Regions from separate parts of the Mesorhizobium sp. M0923 genome, predicted to be linked through region 3. Evidence: riboswitches for the same ligand, from Rfam matches in the RefSeq annotation. Region 3 holds a riboswitch; each other region holds the start of a gene.

Region 1 (3,271 bases), on a different contig from region 3:
CGTCACCTCGTCGCGGATGGCGAGCGCGATCTGGCGGCATGCTTCGGAGCGGGGTACGTCGTCGCGAACAAAAGACCAGTTGAGAATGGTCACCGGGCCTGTGAGCATTCCCTTCACAGGCTTTTCCGTAAGCGACTGGGCGAACTGCCACCAGCGCAGCGTCATCGGATTGGGCCTCGATACGTCGCCGAAGATGATGGGGGGGCGCACGTAACGCGACCCATAGCTCTGCACCCACGCATGCTGGGTGAAGGCGAAGCCGGACAGCTGCTCGCCGAAATGCTGTACCATGTCGTTTCGTTCGAACTCACCGTGCACCAGCACGTCCAGCCCGATCTCTTCCTGCCAGCGAATTGCAGCCTCGATCTCCTTCTTCAGGAAGGTCTCGTAGTCGACATAGCTCAGCTGGCCCTTCGCATGAGCGGCCCGCGCCCTGCGTACCTGCGGCGTCTGCGGGAAGGACCCGATGGTCGTCGTCGGGAACGGCGGCAGCCCGAGCGTGCCGGCCTGGACTCTGGAGCGCTCGGCAAAAGCGCTCTCTCGTCGCTTCATGCTGTCGTCAATGCTGGCGATCCGCCCCTCAACCAGCGGGTCATGGATCTTCGTGGATGTCACGCGAGTGGCGGCAGCCTCGGCAGACGCTTTCAACGCGCCTGCCACCGCATCCCTGCCTTGGGACAGGGCCCGGGCAAGCAACACCAACTCGTCGGTCTTCTGGGCCGCGAAGGCGAGCCACGACCTGATGTCCGCGTCGAGTTCCGTCTCCATGCGGAGGTCGATCGGCACATGCAGCATCGAGCAAGAAGGCGCGATCTCGACGCGGTCCAAGGGCCAGCCGGCGACGATCGGTTTGATGCGGTCGAGAATGGCGGGCAGGTTCGCACGCCAGACGTTGCGGCCATCGATCAAGCCAAGCGAGAGCACCAGATCCTTCGGTGCGAGCCGACCCACCGTTTCCAGCTGCTCGGGAGCGCGCACGAGATCAATATGCAGCCCGGCCAGGGGCAGAGAAACCGCGGTTTCGAGATTGTCTCCCAGCGGCCCGAAATAGGTAGCCAGCATGATCTTCAGCTCGGGCGCGGCTTTCGACAGCTGGCCATAGGCGAATTCGAACGCAGCTCGTTCGTTCGGGTTCAGATCGAGGACAAGCGCTGGCTCATCGATCTGCACCCAGTCGGCTCCAGACAGCTTCAGCCTCTGCAGGAGTTGCTCGTAGACGGGCAGCAGCCGCGGCAGGAGCGCGATGGGATCGAATCCTTCGGCAGGCGATTTCGCCAGCTTGAGGAAGGTGATCGGTCCAAGGATGACTGGGCGTGTGTGAACGCCGAGAGCTTTAGCCTCGAGGAAGTAGTCGACCGGTTTCGTCGACGAGAGGGCGAACGTCTGATCATCGTCGAGTTCCGGCACAATGTAGTGATAGTTGGTGTCAAACCACTTGGTCATTTCCATCGCGGTTACATCAGGCCGATGAGCCGCCTGCTGGTGACCAGCGTGTCCACAATCCTCCGTCTGACCCTGGTTGCCCCGCGCCATTGCGAAGTAGATGTCAAGTGGGACCTCGCCGCTATTCCAGCCGTAACGGGATGGAACGGCGCCGACCATGGCTGCGGTGTCGAGCACATGGTCGTAGAGCGAGAAGTCGTTCGACGGGATTTTCGACACGCCGCGATCGTGCTGCTCCTCCCAACTAGCGGCACGGAGCGCCTTCGCCGTCGTGAGAAGGTCGGCGGCGGAAGATTTTCCGGACCAGTAACTTTCAAGCGCGAGTTTCAGTTCTCGCCGACGACCGAAGCGGGGCACGCCGAGCGTTGCTACAGGAATTTGCTGAGAGACAGTCATGCCAGACCCCGATGGTTGGGGCGTCGGTGACAAGGAAGGCGCTAGCAGGCCGGCACGAACGCCAGGCTGCAGCGGCCACCGAGACACCCCGCCCGTGGACGTAATTCGCCGTGGCAGGTCTCCTGGCTCGCGGGGTCATAGCCTCTACCCGTCTTCCCAAGGCTATTCGCCTCAGTGACATGAGTGGGGTTGGCTCGCCGCTAACAGTTGCGGGGGCAGCGCCGGCATCGCACCGGCTTCCCTCTTAGCTCCGCTGCGGCAGCGCCGTACGGAGAACCACGACGCGGGAGACAATTACAGCAGTTCGCTTCTTTGTCAACGCCGCATAAAGAAATGTTTATGTCGTTATGTTAAATTTCCGTTGGCATGTTGCAAAGGTCGCCTCGAAAGCGAAAACTGTGGAAGCCTTGAGCGGCCGGTAAATCAAACCAATGACGCACGGCGCCCTTGTCCAGGAGGATAGGAGTTCGTCGGCTGCCGGCAGCAAACATACCGGCAAGCGCCGTGGTGCTGCTTAGCGCATCATGCGAACCACCTCGGCGTCGAACTTCGGCTCCGAGGTTCCGACCGCTTCGTTGGTGATCTGCTCGCGACCATATTCGGCTCAATGGCGAGGCTGTTGCCCATGTGGAAGCTGTTGGCCGTGATGCCCTCGGTGATATGACACAACGATTTCGGGGGGAGCACACCGAGGCCAGGCGCAGCGGCGTGTTGCGAAGTGATCGAGGCCAATGTCTCGAACTGCTTGTTCGCAGCCCACCGGCTCAAGGTAACCCGGCTCAAACCACCGGGCCAGCTCAAGTCCTGTCCAAATGAGGCCTGAGCGGCAAATCATCGTGCACGCGCACGGTTTGGCGTTCGATCTTGTGATGCGTCTTGGGCGGACAATCGCCACGGTGCAGCGCGCAGAGGCGGTCCCCAATTGGGAAGCCGAGGGCGGTGAGGGCAAGCCAGCGCCACAGGCGGAAGGGGACTTGGACCTGTTTGCCCTGCTGGACCACAAGTTCGCGACACAGGGCCTCACCAAGAGTGATTATGCGCGGGACCTCGCCAACTTCATCAAAAGCAGCGGGCAGTCAAAGTTCGGCGCCGATTGACATGGAGATAGCCATAGCGGCGGACCGGAATACAACCGGGTGCAGGCGGCCAAGCTCGTCCACAAGATGGCGTCGGGCACACACCGGCGATGGGAGAGCGGACCGTGGAGTGCAGGAACTTCACGCCTATCCACGCTCCCGTGGACGTGTCCTGCGGCACATCGGCAGCGATATTGAGGAGGCAGTTTAGCTTCTGGTCGAGCACTCTTAGCTGCCACTACCTACGCTTAACGTCATTTCGTACTGAAAACGCACCACGCAAGGTCGAGATGTAACATCGCCCTTCGTGGATGGTTCTAAGCTTCCTCGGGCGCGGTCAATCTGTGATAACGGTC
Region 2 (3,271 bases), on a different contig from region 3:
TTCGGGGCCGTAGCGCTCGAATTCCGGCGCATCGGCGATCTCGTGCCCAGAGGCTGGCAGCCATTTGTTCCAGATCGTGTTGACCGTGCGGCGGATGGTCGAGATATGGTCACGATGGGCGAACACGGCGTATTTCTGCGCCGGCACGCGCACACGCCAAAACTCCCTCGGCAGGTCCGAAAAATCGGACACTTCGACGCCAGCGATGTAGTCGAAATTGCCGGCGTCGTCGCCGTTGACGCAGACGCCATAGGCGACGTCGCCGATCTCGCCAGGAATGTTGCCAATATAGGGGCCGAACCGCTGCCACTGCATCGGGATGCCGGCGCTGGTTTCGCAGCTGTAGCGCTCGCCGAGACCGGCGATGAGAAACGGCCGGCTGGTCTCAAAACGCGGTGGTTCGAGAGTGGCGAGAAAGGACTGGTCCATCAGGATCGGCTCCACAAGATCGAGGTTGTCGAGCGAGCCTTGTGCGCGTACCAGTTCCGGCGTGGTGCCGAACTGGTCGCGGAAGGCGCGGGTGAAGGCCTCATGCGAGGCATAGCCGGCGTCGAGCGCGACCGAGAGGATGTCGGGTGCGCCGGCGCCAAGCTTGCGCGCCGCTTCGGTCAGTCGGCGAGAACGGACGTAGCTCATCACCGAACGGCCGGTAGCCGCGCCGAAAGCCCGCGTCACATGAAAGCGCGACACCCCGCTGCTCGTGGCGACATCGTCCAGCGAGACTGCTTCGGGCAGATGGCTTTCGACGAACCACAGCGCCTTCTCGGTCGGATTCATTTGGCACCTCGCATTGGCCCAGTCTCCGCATTGGCCCAGTCTTTACATGGCCCAGTCTTTACATTGGCCATGTCTTATATTGGCAAGATTATGGTGCCGCTTCCTGGCGGAGGCAGTTTGATCGAAATTGCGCACTGCGCAAATCGAGAGCGACGGTCGTCGGCAAGTCGCAGGCGTCGCGCGAAAAGGCTTGACAGGAAGCGGGCAAACGTCCTTTTAAATGTAATGTTATTACATCACGAGGTCTATACGGCTCCTTCTGACAAGACTTATTGCGCTGTGATTGGCGGAAAACTAGGGTGGCTGACTGATGGTCCCCGAGTCGAAAGGCAAGGGGTGAAAAGGGAACACGGTGAGATCTTCGGATCGAGGCCGTGGCTGCCCCCGCAACTGTAAGCGGTTAGCAAAATCCGAAGTGCCACTGGCCGGCAAGGCTGGGAAGGCAGGATGGCGCAAAGACCCGCGAGCCAGGAGACCTGCCATCAGCATGAGTTGACCGGACGGGGTGTGCCGGGAGGAGACGTGGACATCGGTCTTGTCGGCCGGTCCGTCCAGCTTCCTTCCGTCGCCATTGAGAAAGTGACGGTAAGTTGGACGCCTCCCAGCCTCTTCTTGAAGCGTGTGAACTGAGCGCGACGACGAATGCCCGGTGCCTGGTCAGCGCGGTGAGCCTTTCGATAGCGCCGGGCGACCGCCTCGCCATCATCGGCCCCAACGGCGCCGGCAAGACGACGCTGCTGCGCATGCTATGCGGTACGCTGCGGCCAAGCGCGGGAGATGTGAGATTTTCCGGACGCCGGCTGGAGAGGTTTTCGGCCGCCGAGCGGGCACTGCACATGGCGGTCGTTGGCCAGACCGACCAGCCTGATCCGCGGCTTGCCGTGATCGACTACGTCGAGCTTGGGCGCGTCCCGCATGCCGGCTTGCGACGGAGGAGCGAGCAACGCGACATCGTCATTGAAGCACTTCGCAGAACCGGCCTGCTGCCGCTGCTCGGCCGCACGATCGGCTCGCTATCCGGTGGCGAGCGGCAACGCGCCCAGTTGGCGCGCGCCATCGCCCAGGAGCCCAAAATCCTGTTCCTCGATGAACCGACCAATCATCTCGATCCGCGCGCCCGCAGCGACCTTCTCGAACTCGTATCGCAGTTTGGCATGACCGTCGTGGCGGTGCTTCATGATCTGTCGCTTGTCACGCCATTTGCCACCAGGGTCGCGGTGATGAACGAGGCCCGCCTGCAGGCACTTGCCAGTCCGCGCGAGGCGCTGACCAAGAAGTTGATCCGCGAGATTTTCGGCGTTGACGTGCTTTGGCTGCGCCATCCCACCGAAGACCGCGAACTCACGGTCTTCGACGTTCCGAACCGCGCCTCTTCACATCCCGATTTGACCAAGGAGCAACATCCGTGAAACGCCTCGTACTGTCTTTTGCCTCCCTCCTACTTGCCCAGACCGCCTTCGTTTTCCGGTAACCGTTGATAGCTGCGGCACGCCGCTGACGTTCGACGCCGCGCCGAAGCGCGCCGTCATCCAAGATCTGAACATGGCGGAGATGGCCTTCGCGCTGGGGCTGCAACCATCGATCGTCGGCCTGACCGGCATCACCGGATGGTATAAGGTCGGTCCGGAATTCAAGGCCGAGCAGGGCGCGATCCCGGAACTCGCGCCGAAATACCCGACCCTCGAAAACCTCGTCGCCGTCGAGCCCGATTTCTTCTTCGCCGGCTGGTATTACGGCATGAAGCCTGGCGGCGAGGTGACGCCCGATACGCTGGCCCCGCACGGTATCAAGACGCTGGTGCTGACGGAAAGTTGCGTCCATCTCGACCAGAACCGCCCCGCAGCCTCGATGGACCTGCTCTATGGTGATGTCGAAAAGCTGGGCAAGATTTTTGGCAAGGAGGCGGAGGCGGGAAAGCTTGTTTCGAACTGGAAGGCGCAGCTCGCCGATATCACGGCAAAGATCGGCGACCGCACGGGAACGCGTGTGTTTCTTTACGACTCCGGCGAAGACAAACCCTTCACATCAGGCAAGTTCGCGATCCCCAGCGCCATGATCGCCGCAGCCGGCGGCGACAACATCATGGCCGACATGCCGACGAGCTGGGGCAATACGGATTGGGAGACGGTGGCGGCCCGCAATCCGCAATTTCTTATCCTGCTCGACTACCAGGACGGCGGCTACAGAAAACTGCTCGATTTCCTGAAAGCTCATCCGGCGATGAAGGAGACTGAGGCGGTCAAAAATGAGCACTTCATTGCGCTGCGCTATGCCGAACTGACGCCTGGGCCTGCCAACATCGAGGCGATCGGCAAGATCGCCAGGGCGATGCACCCGGAAGCTTTCTGAGCTTGCGCCAGAGAGCGTTCGAATTGGCGATGACAGCAGGAGCAGCAGCGATTGCCGCTCTTGCTCTGCTGTCGATTGCCTATGGATCGACGGTCATCGCGTTGAGCGACGTGATTGCTGCGCTCGGACATGCCGCCGGGCTGGA
Region 3 (3,271 bases):
ACGGCAGGCGGTCCGCATCTGCCTTCCACGCCGCCGCCAGCCCGGCGAGGTCGCTGTCGGTGAAGGACAGCGCCACGACATCCGCAGGCGTTTGCCTGAGATCGACAGGCTCGGCGAGATCGTCGAGCGAGGCGGATGTGGTGGTGAGGATGTGCATCGCGGCTCGTACCTGGGATCAGCCGGCGAGGATACGCTCGATCGCCGGGCGGTTCAGCCCTTTCAGGCCGATGACGACGAGGCGCGAGCGGCGATCGTCTTCAGCGGTCCAGGCGCGGTCGTAATAGTGGTTGACGCGCGGACCGACGGCCTGCAGCAAGAGCCGCATCGGCTTGCCGCCGACGTCGACGAAACCCTTGACGCGCAATACGTTTTCTTCCTCCGCCGCCGTGGCGACGCGTTGTGCCAGCTCGTCCGGATCGGACACCGACGCAATGTCGATGACGAACGAGTCAAAGTCGTCATGTTCGTGGTCGAGCTCGTCGTCGTGATGGGTCTTGCGGTTCTCGATGTCGTCCTCGACGGCGAGACCAAGGCCGAGCAGCACCGACGGATCGACCTTGCCTTGCGAGGTCGGCACGATCTTCACCGCCCGCGCAACATGCTTGCCGATGACGGCATTGGCGCGCGCCGCGCCGGCTGCGTCCAGCAGGTCGCTCTTCGACAGGATGATCAGGTCGGCACAAGCGAGCTGGTCTTCGAACACCTCCTCGACAGGATCGTCATGGTCGAGCGTCTCGTCCTGCGCGCGCTGCGCCTGCAGGGCGTCCATGTCGTTGGCAACGCGGCCATCAGCCAGCGCCGGCCCGTCGACGACGGCGATGACGCCATCGACCGTGACGCGGCTTTTCACCGACGGCCACTGGAAGGCCTGGACCAGCGGCTTGGGCAGGGCCAGCCCGGACGTCTCGATCAGGATGTGGTCGACCTTCGGCGTCAGCGACAGGATCTGGTCGAGCGCGGGGACAAAGTCGTCGGCGACAGTGCAGCAGATGCAGCCATTGGCCAGCTCGACGATGTTTTCCTCGGGGCAAGTGTCGATGCCGCAGCCCTTCAGGATCTCGCCGTCGATGCCGATATCGCCGAACTCGTTGACGATGATGGCCAGGCGCTTGCCTTTGGCGTTTTCGAGCAAATGGCGGATCAGCGTCGTCTTGCCGGCGCCGAGAAAGCCGGTGACGACGGTGCAGGGGACGCGCGAAACGTTGGCGGCCGAATCTGGGGAAGTCATATCAAGTCCTTCAAAAGGTCGAGGGGAGGGATGCGGGCAACCAAGCCGCGCTTCAGGCAATCGGGACGGCCGCGCCACGGAATGAGGCCGTCCGTCGAAGTAGCGAACAGCTTTGCCCCCGTCACCAGATCGGTGCCGCTGGTCGTGGTCAGGTCGCCGAAGACATAGCTCCAGCAGCCGTCGCGCAGCATCGCGGCGCTGAGCCGGCGCTTGCAATTGCCGAGGCATTCGACGGTGCGGATTTTAATGTTTTCGCTGGAAGCGGCGCGGCGCGTGTGCTCGGCGAGCAGTTCGCCGGCGCGGGGATAAGCGTCCGAACCGGTCTCGTCACGGCAGGACGAGCAGACGATGACGGTAACGCCGGCCGGGGAATCACCATGGCCGGACAATAAATCCGCTGTCTCAGCCGGAAAACTGTTGTCGCGTTCCAAATCAGGCTCCTTGCCCGGAAAACCCGCCAGGCGATCGGATTCTTATGTCCTAGACGGCAGGTCTCCTGGCTCGCGGGTCATCGCCTGGGTGCCGCCTTCCCGGGAATATCCCAGTGGTTTTCGGCCTTGGCTCGTCGCTTACAGTTGCGGGGACAGCCGCGGATTTGAAATCGAGATTTCGCACCGCATTCCCTCTTGGCCCTTGCCGTTGCGGGCAGGGGACCGTCTGGAACGGATTTAGGCTTGTGAAGGCAGTCGTGTCAACGCACGTCTATGACGCGGCGATATCTGCGAGCGGCTGGCCGAGGTCGCCGGCAGCCGTCACCTCGATGCGCTCGAGCCCGAGCCAACCCTGCATCTGCTTCAATTCCTCGAAAAGGGCGGCGGCAGTTTGCGGCGGGGCGCCGGGCTCCGAATAGGCGGCATGGACGCGCAATACGCCGGCCGGGCGGTCGGCCCTGAGGTCGACGCGCCCGACGATGCTGTCGCCGAGCAGGAACGGCAGCACATAATAGCCATACTGGCGCTTTTCGGCCGGCGTGTAGATCTCGATGCGGTAGTGGAAGTCGAACAACCGCTCGGTGCGCGACCGCTCGAAGACGACGGGATCGAACGGCGCAAGCAAGGCGCGCGCCTCGATCCTGCGCGGCAAACGGGCGTCCTTGTGGAGATAGGCTGTTTTGCTCCAGCCTTCGACGCTCACCGGCAACAGGTCGCCAGCCTCGACCAGTTCCTCGATGCGGCCCTTGATGTCGGCGGGCGAGAGGCGGAAATAGTCGCGCAGATCGCCCGCCGTGGCGACGCCATGGGCGCGGGCGGAGATGCGCAGCAGTTCGCGGTGGGCGTCCGCGGGGGACGGAACTGGCAAAGCGAGTACCGTTGGCGGCAGCACGCGCTCCGGCAGATCGTAGAACCGCTCGAAACCACGCCGGTGCGCCGTGGTGATGCGGCCCGCCCAGAACAGCCATTCGAAGGCATGCTTGGCATGGCTCCAGCCCCACCAGCCGCCCGAGCCCTTCTGGCCTTCGAAAGCCGACGCCGCGATCGGGCCTCGTTCAGCGACCTCGCGATAGATGTCCTCAATGTAGGCGGCGTGCTCGCGGCCCCATTTTGCCAGTCCGCTGTACATTTCCTCGCCGCGCTCGGCCCGCCGCATGCGCCAGCGCATCAGCGGATAGGTCTCGACGGGCAAGAACGAGGCTTCATGCGCCCAATATTCGAAGACCATGCGCTTGCGTGTCACCGCGGCGTCGTCGAGCAGCGCCAGCTTGTAGGGGCCAAGCCGCGAATAGAGCGGCATATAATGGGCGCGAACCACGGCGCTGACGGAATCGATCTGCAGCAGGCCGGTACGTGCAAGCACCCGGGCCAGATGCCGGCGGTCAGGCGTGCCGCTGGGGCGCGGGTCATTGAATCCCTGTGCCGCAAGCGCAATGCGACGGGCCAGGGCAAGCGAGATTTTTTCTTTCATGAAGGCGGTATCCGGACGATGTTAGACAGAGAAAATGACCTGCGATTCCGCCCCATGCTAGCAAGGTTTTGGCGGCATCTATGTCAGGAGAGAAAAGTGGAGTGAAAAGTGAAGGAAATCAAACAGGAGCGGATCGGACCA

The links. A riboswitch is a leader RNA that binds a small molecule or an ion and turns the genes downstream of it on or off. The one in region 3 is predicted to bind cobalamin.
Region 1: another riboswitch for cobalamin. It lies ahead of metE (5-methyltetrahydropteroyltriglutamate--homocysteine S-methyltransferase); the one in region 3 lies ahead of NKH89_RS00030 (DUF1636 family protein).
Region 2: another riboswitch for cobalamin. It lies ahead of NKH89_RS18625 (ABC transporter ATP-binding protein); the one in region 3 lies ahead of NKH89_RS00030 (DUF1636 family protein).

Annotation. Positions count from the first base shown of each region.
Region 1 is NZ_JAMYNW010000036.1:11,117-14,387, reverse strand. Features, by position in the region: gene metE (5-methyltetrahydropteroyltriglutamate--homocysteine S-methyltransferase) at 1-1,839, opposite strand, end outside; cobalamin riboswitch at 1,935-2,135, opposite strand; gene NKH89_RS33760 (hypothetical protein) at 2,691-2,936, shown strand; gene NKH89_RS33755 (helix-turn-helix transcriptional regulator) at 3,233-3,271, opposite strand, start outside.
Region 2 is NZ_JAMYNW010000010.1:91,671-94,941, forward strand. Features, by position in the region: gene NKH89_RS18620 (GyrI-like domain-containing protein) at 1-777, opposite strand, end outside; cobalamin riboswitch at 1,072-1,275, shown strand; gene NKH89_RS18625 (ABC transporter ATP-binding protein) at 1,368-2,186, shown strand; partial or broken gene NKH89_RS18630 (ABC transporter substrate-binding protein) at 2,183-3,126, shown strand; gene NKH89_RS18635 (FecCD family ABC transporter permease) at 3,156-3,271, shown strand, end outside.
Region 3 is NZ_JAMYNW010000001.1:5,907-9,177, forward strand. Features, by position in the region: gene NKH89_RS00020 (cobaltochelatase subunit CobN) at 1-157, opposite strand, end outside; gene cobW (cobalamin biosynthesis protein CobW) at 176-1,228, opposite strand; gene NKH89_RS00030 (DUF1636 family protein) at 1,225-1,659, opposite strand; cobalamin riboswitch at 1,698-1,901, opposite strand; gene NKH89_RS00035 (winged helix-turn-helix domain-containing protein) at 1,931-3,130, opposite strand.